DNA from 3 places in the Streptomyces sp. NPDC049627 genome. Region 1 is predicted to be linked to each of the others. Evidence: riboswitches for the same ligand, from Rfam matches in the RefSeq annotation. Region 1 holds a riboswitch; each other region holds the start of a gene.
What was found. Region 1 has a riboswitch for cyclic di-AMP ahead of ACIBU0_RS20345 (transglycosylase SLT domain-containing protein). Riboswitches for the same ligand answer to the same signal wherever they lie in the genome.
Positions count from the first base shown of each region.

Region 1 (5,065 bases):
GGCCCCACTCCGGCTGACGATCCCCTGCGCGTCGCCTCCGGCATGACCCGCGTGGTCAGCGCGGTCGCCTCCGGCGGCAAAGGCAGGAATCACCGCAGCGGCAACCCCACTGGCGGCGGCCACCGCGACAGCGGTGACGATCAGGCTCGTACGGCGCTTCGAAAACGTCGTTTTCATGCCCATGATGCTGTTGTCTCCCCGTAGTGCAGCTGACGCCCCCTGCGTCAGCTTCTGGGCATGAATACGGAGACGATCTCAGTTTGGACTCAGTCCAGTCTTGTGATGCGCATCACATGCCACGCTTAGACGCGTAGGAGGCTCCGCTTCTCGGCGCCGGTCCACGTCTTTCAGCCCGTCCGGCGTTTGAGGACGAGGCCCGTTCGGGGCCGAAGCGGGGGTCCAGGGGGCAGCAGCCCCCTGGCGGGGTCGAAGGGGCGGAGCCCCTTCAAGGATGGGACGGGTAGGGGCGGCGGGGGCGAACCCCCTCACCCGGCCCGATGCACCACGGCGTCGCACAACTCCATCAACGCAGCCTTGGCACCGATGTCCGCCAACGGCGCCAACGCAGCCCGCGCATCCTCCGCATACCGCACCGTGTCCCGCCGAGCCTGCTCCAACGCCGGATGCACCCGCAACGCAGCCAACGCCTCCGCATGCCGCGCGTCATCGCTCAGATCCGAGTCCAGCAGCTCGCACAGCGCGGCATCCTCCGCCAGCCCCAACCGCTCGGCCCGCTCCCGCAACCGCAGCACCGGCAGCGTAGGAATGCCCTCCCGGAGATCCGTCCCCGGCGTCTTCCCGGACTCATGGGAGTCACTCGCGATGTCCAGCACGTCATCCGCCAGCTGGAAGGCCACCCCGAGCCGCTCCCCGTACTGGGTCAGCACATCGACCACCGTCTCGTCGGCGCCCGACATCATCGCCCCGAACCGGCACGACACCGCCACCAGCGACCCGGTCTTCCCGCTCAGCACGTCCAGGTAGTGCTCCACGGGATCCCGCCCGTCCTGCGGTCCCGCCGTCTCCAGGATCTGCCCGGTGACCAGCCGCTCGAACGCCTCGGCCTGCACCCGCACCGCCTCCGGCCCGAGGTCGGCGAGGATGTGCGAGGCCCGCGCGAAGAGGAAATCCCCGGTCAGGACGGCGACCGAGTTACCCCAGCGGGCGTTGGCGCTCTCGACACCGCGCCGCACCGCAGCCTCGTCCATCACGTCGTCGTGGTACAGCGTCGCCAGATGGGTCAGCTCCACCACCACCGCCGACGGCACGACCCCCGGCGCATACGGGTCCCCGAACTGGGCCGCGAGCATCACGAGCAACGGCCGGAACCGCTTTCCGCCCGCTCGCACCAGGTGCTGGGCGGCCTCGGTGATGAAGGGGACCTCACTCTTGGTGGCTTCGAGCAATCCCTCCTCGACAGCCGCCAATCCGGCCTGGACATCGGCTTCCAGAGCCTGGTCCCGCACGCTCAGCCCGAACGGCCCGACGACGGTCACGAGGGGTCTCCTGTCTGCTGGTGTCTACTGGCGGTTACACGGTTTGTCGATAGGTCGCTGCCATCACTCAAGTCAGCGTATCCGGTCACGTTTCGATCACCGATGCCGCCCACCCGTCCACCACGGGCGGTATCGGATCACGACCGGTATGTTTTTGATCACCTGATAAGGCCGGACATCCATCGACTTATAGGGAAGTACCCGCCTGTATCCCGACTCGACGTCATCATCGAGCCAGGCAGCGACCCTCCGCCCCGCGACATCCGCACCTCCCCCGACCGGCCCAGAGGCACGCTCGCCCGCACCCTCCAGCCACATCTCGCGGACACACCCGTTCGGGCGACATGGGCATGCCACCAGGAGCCGCGACGGCCAGCCGTAGTCCCCTTCCGATGCGGCCTCGCCACCTCACCAGACCGCACCCCTCACACTCGAGCCACTCACCGCGATCACCACGATCACTGCGATCACCGCGATGACCGCGATGACCGCGGCCGGTAGCCGGCGCCACGGACGATCACCATGACAACGACGCGCACTCCGCGAGAGGTTCCATCCTTCGCGGCCGACATGCGCCATCGACGCACTTCGCCTTCGAAGTGAGCGAGAACGCGGGGGCGTTGGGCACTCCCGGGCGGGGTGACCCGCAAGCGACACAAAGAGGAGCCTTTCCGCCCCACACGGGAGAAACGGACTCTACGGACAGCCATTTAACGGCGAGTTGGACTCATTGCCCGATTTGCCACTCTTGTGGATGCAAGTGAGTTGAGTCACGCGACCACCCCCACGCCTCCCACGTGGCACATCCCGTCTCCCCTTACCTCAAACGCAAGTTGAGTCTTGGCAACCGCAAAGGATCAAGCACCCCATACCCACCAGACCATGGTCAACCGGCACGACAGGCGACGTTGGCACTTGTTCCGGGCATGTGCTCTCGCATACGTTCCCGCTCAGCCGGGCGGACGCCGAATCCTGCCGCCGCCCGAGTCATCCACCGACGCACTCACACACGCACGGCAGGAGCGGGGGACCCAGGTAAGTCGCCGAACCGGCCGCCTTGATGGCGCACCGGCGCGGCTCGGGGTGAAGTCGCGCTGCCGCAGGGCGGCGCGGCCGGGCATCTCCCGCCCGAACCCGACAGCTCACCTCGCAGGCGTCGGAGAGGAACAGCGCCATGGCCCGAGGCAAGCACCGCCGCCCCCGCACCAACCCGCTCACCCGACACGTCGTCGCCGCCGGAACCGGCACCGCCGCTCTCGCCCTCCCGCTCCTGAGCGCGACCACCGCGGGCGCCGCAGAGCCCGCCCAGGCCCCCGCCGTGGCGAAGACCGGCTCCATCACGTACACCACGAAGAAGGGCGACTCGCTCTACGGGATCGCGGACCGCTACGACGCACAGGGCGGCTGGCGACAGCTCTACAAGGACAACCGCAAGGCCGTCGGCGACAACCCCCGGTTGATCCACCCGGGCCTCGACCTGAAGGTCCGGGCGACGAAGAAGGCGAGCACGACGGCCGGCAAGGCTTCCGCGCCCGTCAAGAAGTCGTCCGTGGCCCACGCCACCCAGTCCTCCGTGAAGACGTACCCGAACAACCTGGACGGCTGGATCCGTAACGCACTGGACATCATGTCCCAGAACGGAATTCCCGGGTCTTACGACGGTATTTACCGCAATGTCATGCGCGAGTCGTCCGGCAACCCCACCGCCATGAACGGCTGGGACTCCAACGCCGCCGCGGGCACTCCGTCCAAGGGCCTCCTGCAGGTCATCGACCCGACGTTCGCCGCCTACCACGTACCGGGCACGGTGTACGACCCGTTCGACCCGGTCGCGAACATCGTGGCCGCTTGCAACTACGCGGCCGCGCGGTACGGCTCGATCGACAACGTGAACGGCCCCTACTAGGCCGACATCGGGCCAACAGCCCAAGTACCCGAAGAACCAGCCTTTCCGTCCAAAAGGCCCTTAGTGGCCGAAATCGGCCATACTGCCCATGAACAGTCTCTCGAGGACGACGGCGATGCCGTCGTCCTCGTTCGACAGGGTGATCTCGTCGGCGACCGCCTTGAGTTCGGGATGGGCGTTGGCCATGGCGACCCCGCGGGCGGCCCAGTCGAACATGGGGATGTCGTTGGGCATGTCACCGAAGGCGATGGTCTCCTGCGGGCCGAGACCGAGATGTTCGGCGGCGAGCGCGAGACCGGTCGCCTTGGTGATGCCGCATGGCTGGAGTTCGACGGTCCCGGGCCCCGACATGGTGACGGTGGCGAGGGAGCCGACCACCGAACGCGCCGTCGCCGCCAACTCGTCGTCCGACAGGCTGGGATGACGCAGCAGTACCTTGCTGATCGGCTCGCACCACAGGTCGTCGCGGTGCCGGACACGTACGGCGGGCAGGGTGGGGTGGGGCATCAGGTACCCGGGCTCGATGAGCGTGAGCCCGTCGACACCGTCCTGGTCGACGGCCGCGTACACCTGCCCGACCTCTGCCTCGATCTTGCCGAGCGCGGTCTCCGCCAACTCCCGGTCCAGGGTGACGGACCACAGCAGACCGTCCGCGCCGGCGTCGTACAACTGCGCGCCCTGTCCGCACACCGCGAGCCCCCCGCTGCCCAGTTCGTCGAGGAGCGGCCGCACTCTGGGTGCCGGCCGCCCCGTCACGACGAGGTGCTGGGCACCGGCCGCCGCCACCAGCGCGAGTGCGTCGATGGACCGGTCCGAGAGCGTGTCGTCGCCTCGGAGCAGCGTCCCGTCCAGGTCAGTGGCGATGAGTGAATATGCGATAGGTGCGGCCATGATCAGAGAATACGGACAGGACGCCCCATCGACTCGACGCGAACCGGACGGCTGCTGCGTTCACATGTGTTGACACCTGTTCCGGTTGCCGTGCTGGTTCCGCTTCTGCTTCCAGTCCTGTCCGCCTTTGTGCTTTCGGGCGACAACTGGCCTCCACTTGTTGCGATTTCACCCCCACGTGGTGCCTGCGGGCTCCTTGATGGTGGTGTTGATTCGGTTGAACATGTTGATGACGGCGATGGTGAGGATCAGCGCCGACAGCTCCTTCTCGTCGAAGTGGTCGGCCACTTCGTCCCAGAGCGCGTCCGGCACCGACTCGTGCGAACGGTCCGCGAGCCTCGTCATCGCCTCGGTCAGCTGCAGCGCGGCCCGCTCGGCGTCGGTGAACCAGGGCGCCTCACGCCAGGCGGAGACGGCGTCGATCCGCTCCTCGCTCACCCCTGCTTTGCGCAGGTTGCCCGCATGGCCGTGCACACAGGCACCGCACCCGTTGATCTGGCTGGCACGCAGCCCGACGATCTCGGCGAGCTCCTGATCCAGGCCGCCCTCACCGATGGCCTGCAGGAGGGTACCGATCCCCTTCCCCGCGCCGGAGAGGATGTACGCCGGGTTGGTCATCCGTGCCTGCATGGTTCGTGCCTGCATGGTTCGTGCCTCCTGTGTCCGTTGTCCGCGCTTCCGTCTTCACTGCACTGACGGAACCAAGGAAGCAGTTGTGACCGGCACACCGAAGATCTTTTTCGGAGGCCGTAACGTGTGGCCCGACCACATG
Region 1 is NZ_JBITLW010000007.1:159,719-164,783, reverse strand. It holds gene ACIBU0_RS20355 (CHRD domain-containing protein) at 1-177, opposite strand, end outside; gene ACIBU0_RS20350 (polyprenyl synthetase family protein) at 486-1,496, opposite strand; cyclic di-AMP (ydaO/yuaA leader) riboswitch at 2,482-2,665, shown strand; gene ACIBU0_RS20345 (transglycosylase SLT domain-containing protein) at 2,671-3,402, shown strand; gene ACIBU0_RS20340 (HAD family hydrolase) at 3,463-4,293, opposite strand; gene ACIBU0_RS20335 (carboxymuconolactone decarboxylase family protein) at 4,462-4,923, opposite strand.

Region 2 (5,065 bases), on a different contig from region 1:
GATGGCTCCGGCGTAGCGCTCCGCTTCGGGGGCAGGGTGCCTTCGCGTCCGCCTGGTGCTGTGGATCGGCGGCTGCCGGCAGCCTGTGGCTTGTCGCGCAGTTCCTCGCGCCCCTTCAAGGCGTGGCAGTCCCCCTGGTTTGAACGCGTTGTCAGTGGCGCAGTGCACTATCGAAGCCGGAGGTGGTGCAGGTGGCAGGGCAGGTGCGGTCTGTCGGCTACGACTGTGATGTGCTCGTGATCGGCGGGGGGATCGTCGGGCTGTCCACGGCGTATGCGATCACGCGTGCCACGCCGGGGACGCGGGTGACCGTGCTGGAGAAGGAGCCGGGGCCCGCCCGGCACCAGACGGGGCGCAACAGCGGAGTCATCCACAGCGGGATCTATTACCGGCCGGGGTCGCTGAAGGCACGGTACGCGGTGCGGGGCGCCGCCGAGATGGTCAAGTTCTGCGCGGAGTACGGCGTCGCGCACGCCGTCACCGGCAAGCTGATCGTCGCGACGGAGCGCGATGAGCTGCCACGGCTGCACGCGCTGGTGCAGCGCGGCCGGGAGAACGGGATTCCGGTACGGGAGCTGGGCGCCACGCAGATCGCGGAGTACGAGCCCGAGGTGCGGGGTCTCGCGGCCATACACGTCGGGACGACGGGCGTGTGCGACTTCGTCGGCGTCGCCCGGCAGCTGGCCGAGGCGTCGGGGGCGGAGATCCGGTACGGCGCGGAGGTCGAGCGGATCGACCGGCGGGCGGAGCTGGGGGTCGCCGTACGGACCACGCGCGGGGACGTGGTGCGGGGGCGGGTGCTGGTGAACTGCGCCGGGCTGTACTGCGACGAGGTGGCCCGGTTGACGGGGGACGAGCCAGGCGTGCGGATCGTGCCGTTCCGGGGCGAGTACTACTCGCTGGCGCGGCCCGGGCTGGTGCGGGGGCTGGTGTATCCGGTGCCGGATCCGGCGTTCCCGTTCCTCGGGGTGCATCTCACGCGCGGGATCGACGGGGATGTGCACATCGGACCCAACGCGGTGCCTGCGCTGGCCCGGGAGGGGTACCGGTGGGGTGTCGTACGGCCGCGGGAGGTCGGCACGACCGTGGCCTGGCCCGGGGTGTGGCGGATGGCGGCGCAGCACTGGCGGTACGGGGCCGGGGAGCTGCGGCGGTCGGTGTCCAAGGGGGCCTTCACGGAGGCGGTGCGGAGGTTGTTGCCCGCGGTGACGTCCGATGATCTGGTGCCTGCGGCGGCGGGGGTGCGGGCGCAGGCGGTGTTGCGGGACGGGTCGCTGGTGGACGACTTCCTGATCAGGGAGGGGGCGCGGGCGGTGCATGTGCTGAATGCGCCGAGTCCGGCGGCCACGGCTTCTCTGCCGATCGGGCGGGAGGTGGCTCGGCGGGCGCTGGCGGTGCTGGAGGCGGCTTGAGCGGGGTGCTCCGAGGGTGCCGGGAAACGCCGGACGGGCTGGGATGCCCGGGCCGGCGTCGAGGAGTGGAGTGCCCTGCAGTGCTGGTCAGAGGCCGGCCGGAGAAAGCCGTGTGCTTCTGGTCCTGCGGATGGCGTACTATGGAGTCACCGACGCGGGGTGGAGCAGCTCGGTAGCTCGCTGGGCTCATAACCCAGAGGTCGCAGGTTCAAATCCTGTCCCCGCTACTGAAGGCTCAGGGCCGGAACTGATCAGTTCAGTTCCGGCCCTGAGTGTTTTCCCCTCACCGCGGACCTTGTCACCAACGGTGATCGGGCGACCGCCCTCCGCATAACAACTGACATACCGTCAATACCTGTGCGCTCCCTGAGGCCCGGCCAACTCGCCCGATTTAGGCCGCTCATGACCCCTAAGTCCCGTCGAAAATAGTTAATGATCAAGCGGAACAGCTTGGAATCCGCACCTCGCGTCTATTAACGTTCGATAACGCAGCGCGGTCGTCCCAGCCGTCACAAGAGGCGGCTCCGTGCGCACGCGCCGAATCCCGCAAGGGAGCCGGGGAACCACCACCCTGGGGTGAATCGCGCGGATTCCGCCGTGAAGTCACGGACGGTATACGCGCGTAGGAGACCTTCCTGCTCCGAACCCGTCAGCTAACCCGGTAGGCGAGAAGGAAGGAAAGGAGTACGCCCACGTGGCGTCCAACAGGCCTGCTACGCAAGCCCCGTTCGTGCCGAGCCAGCGCAGCACCGACACCTTCGGCTACGACCGCTACCGCACCGACGAGGGCCCGTACGAGGAGTGGAACCCCACCGCGGAGTCCATTCGTCCGGTACGCGGCAGGCATCGCGTCGCCAAGCAGCGCGGCGGGGGACTCGCGCGCAGCTCCACGGTTCTCGGCGTCGGTGTCATAGCCGCCGTCGGCGCGGGCGGCATGGCCAGCGCGCAGAGCGGCAAGCCGCCGGTCGCCATCTCCATCCCCGACCTGCCCCTGATCTCCGACGACTCCTCCGCCCCCGAGGACACCGCGAGCGCGCTGAGCACCATGGGCGGCGAGGCGACCGAGGAGACCACCCAGGGCACGAGCGACGCCGGTGAGGCGCTGCGGGCCCGGATCATCGCCCAGGTCGAGCAGCAGCAGGACCAGATCGAGAACAAGGCCGCCGCCGAGGCGATCGCCGCCGCCGAGAAGGAGGCCTCCGCCGCGGCCGCCAAGGCGGAGAAGGAGGCGGAGGCCAAGGCCGCCGCCGCGAAGGCCGAGGCCGAGGAGGAGGCCCGCAAGAAGGCCGAGGCCGAGCGTCTCGCCGAGCTGGCCAAGCAGTACACGCTGCCGACCTCCTCGTACACCATCACCTCGACCTTCGGTCAGGCCGGCGCCTACTGGTCCTCCGGCTACCACACCGGCCTCGACTTCGCCGCCCCCACCGGCACGCTGATCAAGGCGATCCACTCCGGCACGGTCACCTTCGCCGGCTGGGACGGCTCGTACGGCTACAAGACGGAGATCACCCTCGACGACGGCACCGAGCTCTGGTTCGCGCACCAGTCGTCGATCAGCGTCAGCGTGGGCCAGAAGGTCAACACGGGCGACGTCATCGGCCGCGTCGGCGCCACCGGCAACGTGACCGGCGCCCACCTCCACCTCGAGGTGCACCCCGACGGGAACGCGAACGGCATCGACCCGATGGCGTGGCTGCAGAGCAAGGGCCTCACGCCCTGAGGTTCTCCCGCTTCTGACACCCCGGCCCTGATCCACCGGCGGTCCTGACGCCTACCCCCCACGTCAGGGCTGCCGGTTTCCGGATCGCCGGGGTCCGCTTGTTTACGGGAAATTTGCGGGCGTGCCGGAAGACCGGCCTCCGTCAAGGGCGTTGATGCCGAGCATGACTTCTCTTCGCAAGCTCGGCTCCTCCGACCTCGAGGTCTCCCCGCTCGCCCTCGGCGGCAACGTCTTCGGCTGGACCGCCGACGAGGCCCAGTCCTTCGCCGTCCTCGACGCCTACACGGCGGCGGGCGGCAACTTCATCGACACGGCCGACTCGTACTCGGCGTGGGCCGAGGGCAACGTGGGCGGCGAGTCCGAGACGATCATCGGCAAGTGGGTGCGGGCACGCGGCAACCGGGACGACGTCCTCATCGCCACGAAGGTCAGCCAGCACCCAGACTTCCAGGGCCTGACCGCGGCCAACATCAAGGCCGCCGCCGACGCCTCCCTGCGCCGCCTCGGCACCGACCGCATCGACCTCTACTACACCCACTTCGACAAGCCTGAAGTCCCGGTCGAGGAGATCATCGGCGCCCTGGACGAGCTGGTGAAGGCGGGCAAGGTACGGCACATCGCCGCCTCCAACATCTCCCCCGAGCGGCTGCGGGCGTCCCTGGACATCTCCGACCGTGAGGGCCTCGCCCGGTACGTGGCCCTGCAGCCCCACTACAACCTGGTCTCCCGCGACACCTACGAGGGCGAACTCCAGGACCTCGCCGAGCGGGAAGGCCTCGCGGCGGTCCCGTACTACGCCCTGGCGTCCGGCTTCCTCACGGGCAAGTACCGCGCCGGTACGACGGTGGGGAGCCCGCGCGCCCAGGGCGCCGGCAGGTACCTGGAGACGGAGCGGGGGCGCAACGTGCTCGCCGCCCTCGACGAGATCGCCCAGACCCACGAGGTGCCGGTGGCCACGGTGGCCCTGGCGTGGCTGGCGTCGCGGCCGACGGTCGCGGCCCCGATCGCCTCGGCCCGGACCGTCGAGCAGCTGCCCGCGCTGCTGGGCGTCGGAGAGCTGACGCTGACGGAGGGGGAGCTGGAGAGGCTGACAGCGGCTTCCGCCTGACGTCCTGCGAGGTCACGTCCGATACGGGTTGTACACGGGATACGGCGCCGTCGGCCCGTACAGGGGCCCCTGTCCGTGCATGGGCCCCTGTCCGTACATGGGCCCGTGCCCGTACATCGGCCCGTGCCCCGGCCCGTACGGCTGCCACTGAACCGGCGCCGGATATCCATACGCCGGCCAGGCCTGCGCGGCATTCAGCGCCGGGCGTGCGAACGCCCGGCGCCCCCACAGCTCGTGCAGCAACTCCCGTTCCCGTACGGCGAAGTCGGCGCCGGCCCGCCCACGGCGCCCCCGGTGCCGCAGGAACGCCAGCGACGTGGCGTACGCCTCGTACTGCGCCACCTCCCGGGCCGCCGCCCGCCCCCCGTGGCGCCGCGCGTACTGCCGGGCCACCCGCCGGGCCCGCATCGAGCCGAGCGCGAACGGTTCGCCCGGGGTCAGCCACCCGGCCGCGACGTAGGCGGGCAGTTCCTCGCGCACGGTCCTCAGCTCGCGCTGCCGGGTCCAGATCACCAGCCAGGTCAGCAGCCCGAACGCGGGCACCATGAAGGCCACGTACACGGCGAAGAAGCCGTACTCGCCGAGCGCCGACGAGCCGTTCCAGGTGGCGTGCATGCCCATGGCGAGCAGAAGCCCGGAGACCGGGAGGAGAACGCGGCGCAGATGCTGGCGCGGGCCCGACAGCGCGGCGATGCCGAAGCCGATGCCGGTGAGGACGGTGAAGAGGGGGTGCGCGAAGGGCGACATGATGACGCGGACGAAGAAGGTCGCCGCGGTGACGGAGGCGATGCCGCTGTCGCCGGAGAGCTGGTCGGTGCCGAAGGC
Region 2 is NZ_JBITLW010000002.1:18,505-23,569, forward strand. It holds gene ACIBU0_RS05010 (MFS transporter) at 1-16, shown strand, start outside; gene lhgO (L-2-hydroxyglutarate oxidase) at 204-1,412, shown strand; tRNA gene ACIBU0_RS05020 (tRNA-Met) at 1,566-1,639, shown strand; cyclic di-AMP (ydaO/yuaA leader) riboswitch at 1,938-2,095, shown strand; gene ACIBU0_RS05025 (M23 family metallopeptidase) at 2,107-3,132, shown strand; gene ACIBU0_RS05030 (aldo/keto reductase) at 3,296-4,240, shown strand; gene ACIBU0_RS05035 (PrsW family intramembrane metalloprotease) at 4,253-5,065, opposite strand, start outside.
Region 2: it holds a riboswitch for cyclic di-AMP, as region 1 does, so the genes downstream of both, ACIBU0_RS05025 (M23 family metallopeptidase) here and ACIBU0_RS20345 (transglycosylase SLT domain-containing protein) in region 1, are expected to answer to the same signal.

Region 3 (5,065 bases), on a different contig from region 1:
GCGGCCGAGGGCGACCTGGCCCATCTGCGCAGGCTGCTCGGCCGCCGCACGACGGCACTGCGACGGCTGCGGGCGGCGGTGCGCTGGTACGCGCCGACCGGACAGGCCAAGGGCTGGCGGCTGTGGATCGAGGGCTGGGCGGCCGCGCTGCGCGAGCCGGCGCTGCAGCAGGTCACACGGGAACTGGACCGGCAGTGGAAGGCCGCCCTCGCCGAGGTCATCGCGCAGGGCGTGGCCGCGGACGAGTTCCGCTGCCCCGACCCCACCGGCACGGCCCTACGGCTCACGGCTCTCCTCGACGGGCTCGCCGTACAGCTGACCTCGTACCCGGGCGCGGTGTCACGCGCGCGTGCCCAGGAGTGGGTGGACGAGGCGCTCGCCCGCGAACTGGGGCTGGAACGGGAAGCGTTGACCGCCTCGGGGCGGTGAAGTCGCCGATCGCCGGGCACCCGGTTCACCACGACCACGACAACCTCGTCCGGTTCACCACGGCCACGACAGCCGTGGGGGCCGCGCCCCCTCGAACAGGACACGGCCCACACCGCCGAAACTCCGGCTCAAGCCACCGATTCGATCCGCATCTTGATGTCGTCCGGCGACAGCGCGCCCTTGGCCGTCACATGGTCGCCCGACGACTCCCCCCGCAGACGCCGCCCGATCCACGGCACCAGGTACTCGCGTGCCCAGTGGACGTCGTCCCGGCGGATCTCGAGGGTGCCGCGGGGCGGGAGCGGCGGCCAGGGCTGGTCGGGGTCGGCCGGGACCTCCAGGCCGAGCACCTGGCCTGCGCGCAGCGCCACGCGCGTGTGCCCCTCGGGAGACAGATGGAGCCGGTCGTCGTCCCAGGCCCGGCGGTCCTGGACGGTCTTCAGGGACCACAGGTCCAGCACCGGGCAGTCGTACCGGTCGGCAATGGCCCGCACATGACCGTTGTACGTGGCGATCTTGCCGCGCAGATGCTTCAGCACGGGCACGCCACGGGTGTCGAAGCCGGTCGTCACCATGACGGTGCCGACGGCGGAGGTGAGCCGGACGATCGCCCTCTCGAAGCGCTCGGCCACCTCGTCGGGATCGGTTCCGGGTCGGATGATGTCGTTGCCGCCCGCACAGAACGAGACCAGGTCCGGGGCCAGTTCGACGGCCTTCGGGAGCTGGTCCTCGACGATCTGGTCGAGCAGTTTGCCGCGCACGGCGAGATTGGTGTACTTGAAGTCGCCCTCGGGCCGCCGGTCCGCGAGGAGTACCGCGAACCGGTCGGCCCAGCCGACGAACGCCCCGTCGGGGCCGGGGTCGCCGACGCCCTCGGTGAAGCTGTCCCCCACCGCGACGTACGACCCGATCTCTGCTCTGCTGTCACTCTTCGAATCGCCTGCCACACCGGCATGATCCACCTTCGAATGTGACCTACGCGACCGTAAGGAGGGGTTGACGCGCGGTGAGATAAGCCACTCCTAAAGTGTTGACCAAGCCTGGAATAAGCCTCCGATCAGGGGCGTTGTGGGCTCAACCGCCACACCGAAGGCGACAGACCGAAGGCGACACGCCGAAGGCCGGACCCGGGGATCGGGGTCCGGCCTTCGGTGGCGTGTCAGGAGAGGTGTCGGCGGGGGTCAGCCGATCCCGACGCCCTTGGAGCGGAGGTAGGCGACCGGGTCCACGTCCGAGCCGTAGTCCGGCGTGGTGCGGATCTCGAAGTGCAGGTGCGGGCCGGTCACATTGCCCGTGGCGCCGGAGAGGCCTATCTGCTGCCCCGCGGTCACGCTCTGGCCGGCCGAGACGGAGAGCGAGGACAGGTGGCCGTACTGGGCGTAGTAGCCGTCGGCGAGCCGGATGACGACCTGGTTGCCGTACGCGCCGCCCCAGCCGGCGGAGACGACGGTGCCCGCACCGACGGCCTTCAGCGGGGTGCCGGTGGCGGCGAAGAAGTCGACGCCGGTGTGGTAGCCGCTCGACCACATGCTGCCCGGCACCTTGTACGCGGTGGCGACGGAGGCCGCGGAGACGGGCGCGGTGAAGCCGCCGACGGCAGTGGCGGTGTCGGCGCTCCCGGCGGCCTTGTTCGCCGTCGGGGCGGAGGACTTCGCGGCGGACGGGTCCGACGACGACTTCGAGGTCGACTTCGGGGACGAGGAAGACGAAGAGTGGGACGACTGGGACGACTTGGGGGCGCTCGTCGTGGCCTTCTTGCCGCCGATCGCGAGCTTCAGACCGGGGTGGATCAGCGACGGGTTCTCGCCGACGGCCTCGCGGTTGTCGGCGTAGAGCCGGTGCCAGCCGCCGCTGACATCCTGCTCCTCGGCGATCTTCGAAAGGTAGTCGCCGACCTTCACCGAATAGGTCCGCACGCCCGCCTTCCGCGCGGCATCCTTCTTGTCGGCGGCCTTCTTTTCGGCAAGCTTCTTCTCTGCGACCGGAAGGGACTGAACGGCCTTTTCCGAAGTGGACTGCGCGGGAGCGGCGTGGGCGCCGGTGGCCCCGAAGAGCGGGAGGGCGAGAGCGGCGCCGCCGGTTCCGGCGACGGCGATGGAGCGGGTGAGGCGCGGGGACTTCGGGCGGCGGTGCTTACCCTTCGCGGGCATGGCGAATTCCTCTCCGGCGCCTGCGAGGTGAGCTGTCGGGTGCGGGCTGGAGATGCCCGGCCGCGCCGAACGCGGCTTTACCCCTAGCCTGTTCCGGAGACCGGAACAGGCGGTTCTACCTGTGGGTCCCCCGCTCCTGCCATGGTCGGGTGAGTCGGTGCGGGCTCCGGTCGGCGGCAGGATTCGGCGTCCGTCCGGATTGGTGGCGAACGTAAGCGAGGAAGACGCACAGGAACAAGTGAGAGGTTCCGCCCGAATGCGTTCCTGTTGATCCCTTGCGGGAATTACCGGTCACCCTGAGTGAATTATGGACGCGTCGCCCGACACAAAGCCCCTTGAAAATCACGCGAATTACGTGAACATGACGGGCGACGCTCGGTCACGAATATGACGCTCCTCACGTGACACCGCTCCAGCTCCCCTTGGGTCAGAGCGAGTTGGAATGAAGGCGTCAATTCGGACAGAACCGCTAGATGCGGCGCAGTCGGATAACCGTCGCATCAAGGTCACCGCGCAATCCGGTGCGCAGTCCGTGATGCACCAATACGGCACCTCGGTGAACTTCGCCCGTTTCGCGGCATTCGTACGACGCTGTCGGGTCGAGCCCGCGCAGTCGCAGCGCCGGGACGGCCTCGCCGTGGCTCTGCGCCTGGAGCCAGGCGAGGACGACGGCCTCGTCGCCGTGCACGTACTGCACCGCGCTCAGTCCGCCCCGCGGAGGCCGCAGCCGGTACAGGTCCCCGCGCTGCACGAGGGGCCGGATCTCCTTGTAGAGCTCCACCCACTCCCGCGCCTCGGCGAGCTCCGCCTCCGTCCACTGCGCGAGGTCGCCGCCGACGCCGAGCACGCCCGCCATCGCACTCACGAACCGGAACCGCAGCGAGCTGATCCGGCCGTTGAGCTGGGTGTTCGGACTGTCGGTGACCCACGCGGCCATGACCCGCGCCGGATGGATCTGGCTGAAGCCGTGCTGGATCGCGAGCCGGTCGAGCGGGTCGGTGTTGTCGGACGTCCACACCTGGTCGGTACGGCTCAGCACGCCCAGGTCGATCCGGCCGCCACCTCCCGAGCAGGACTCGAAGGCGACGCCCGGGTGAGCGGCGCGCAGCCGGTCCAGGAGGGCGTAGAAGGCGCGCACGTGGTCCACCCAGAGCCGCTGCGGGTACGGCTCGCCGGGCCAGCCCGCGTCGGTGAAGCAGCGGTTGAAGTCCCACTTCACGTAGTCGATCGGGGCACTGGAGAGGAGCCCGTCCAGCTGGTTCCAGAGGTACTCCTGGACGTCTTCGCGCGCGAGGTTCAGTACGAGCTGATTGCGGAACTCCGTCCGCTTTCGTCCGGTCTGGTGCTGCACCCAGTCCGGGTGGGCCCGGTACAGCTCGCTGTCCGGATTGACCATTTCCGGCTCGACCCAGATGCCGAACTGCATGCCGAGCGCGTGCACGTAGTCGGCGAGCGGCTTGAGGCCGTTCGGGAAGCGGTCGGGGTTGGGCGTCCAGTCGCCGAGCCCGGCGCGGTCGCTGGTGCGCGCCCCGAACCAGCCGTCGTCGACGACGAACAGTTCGACACCGATGGCCGCCGCGCGCCGCGCGAGGGTGCCCTGCTGCTCCTCGGAGATGTCGAACTCGGTCGCCTCCCAGCAGTTGAACAGCACCGGCCGGTCCCGGTCGGCGTCAGGGATCACGTACGCGCGCTGATACGCGTGCCAGGCCCGGCTCGCGCCCCCGAAGCCGCCGTCGCTCCACAGCCCCGCGAAGACCGGCGTCACGAACGACTCCCCCGCCGCCAGCCGCAGCAGCCCCGAGTCGTCGTATCCGACCCCGCCGGTGATCTGCACGCGCGCGTCCGGCAGCTGGGCCACCGCGATCCGCCAGGACCCCGACCAGGCGAGGGCGCAGCCGTACACCTCGCCGCGCTCCTCGGTGGCGTCGGTGTCGAGCGCGACCCAGGGCAGGAGCGGATGCCCGGTGTGGCCGCGGCGGCTGCCGATGACCTTCTCACCGTAGGTGAGGGACGACTGCGTCAGCCGGGACTCCGCGGCCCAGCGTCCGTGCAGCTGCGACAGCCGCCAGTCCTCGCGGTCCGGCAGGGTCCAGGTGGCGGAGTCGGCGCGCAGCAGCTCCAGGTCGGGCCCCTGGTTGGCCAGGGTCACCCAGCGCTCCACGACGTCGTCGCGCATCCGGTAGTGCAGCGTGATGCCCAGCCCGCCGTCCCGGAACCGCAGCCGCAGCTCCTCGCCTTCGGCACCCTCCGTGCCCCCGGTTTCGTACGCCTCGAAGGTCCACTCGGTGCCGCGCCGCTCGTCGGTGCGCACGGACAGGGCCGGGCGTACGAAGCGGGGGCCGCCCTCGACCGGGTACTCCTCGCGTCCGTCGAGAGTGGACTCGAAGGGCCAGTAGTCCGGGAGGGGGCGCACGGCCAGCTCCTCGGCGTCGGCGAGCGCGATGCGCGGGCCCCAGTGGAGGTGCAGCAGTTCGTCGCCGTCGGTC
Region 3 is NZ_JBITLW010000001.1:871,817-876,881, forward strand. It holds gene ACIBU0_RS03840 (TetR/AcrR family transcriptional regulator) at 1-429, shown strand, start outside; gene ACIBU0_RS03845 (SGNH/GDSL hydrolase family protein) at 558-1,376, opposite strand; gene ACIBU0_RS03850 (peptidoglycan DD-metalloendopeptidase family protein) at 1,611-2,579, opposite strand; cyclic di-AMP (ydaO/yuaA leader) riboswitch at 2,584-2,741, opposite strand; gene ACIBU0_RS03855 (alpha-galactosidase) at 3,049-5,065, opposite strand, start outside.
Region 3: it holds a riboswitch for cyclic di-AMP, as region 1 does, so the genes downstream of both, ACIBU0_RS03850 (peptidoglycan DD-metalloendopeptidase family protein) here and ACIBU0_RS20345 (transglycosylase SLT domain-containing protein) in region 1, are expected to answer to the same signal.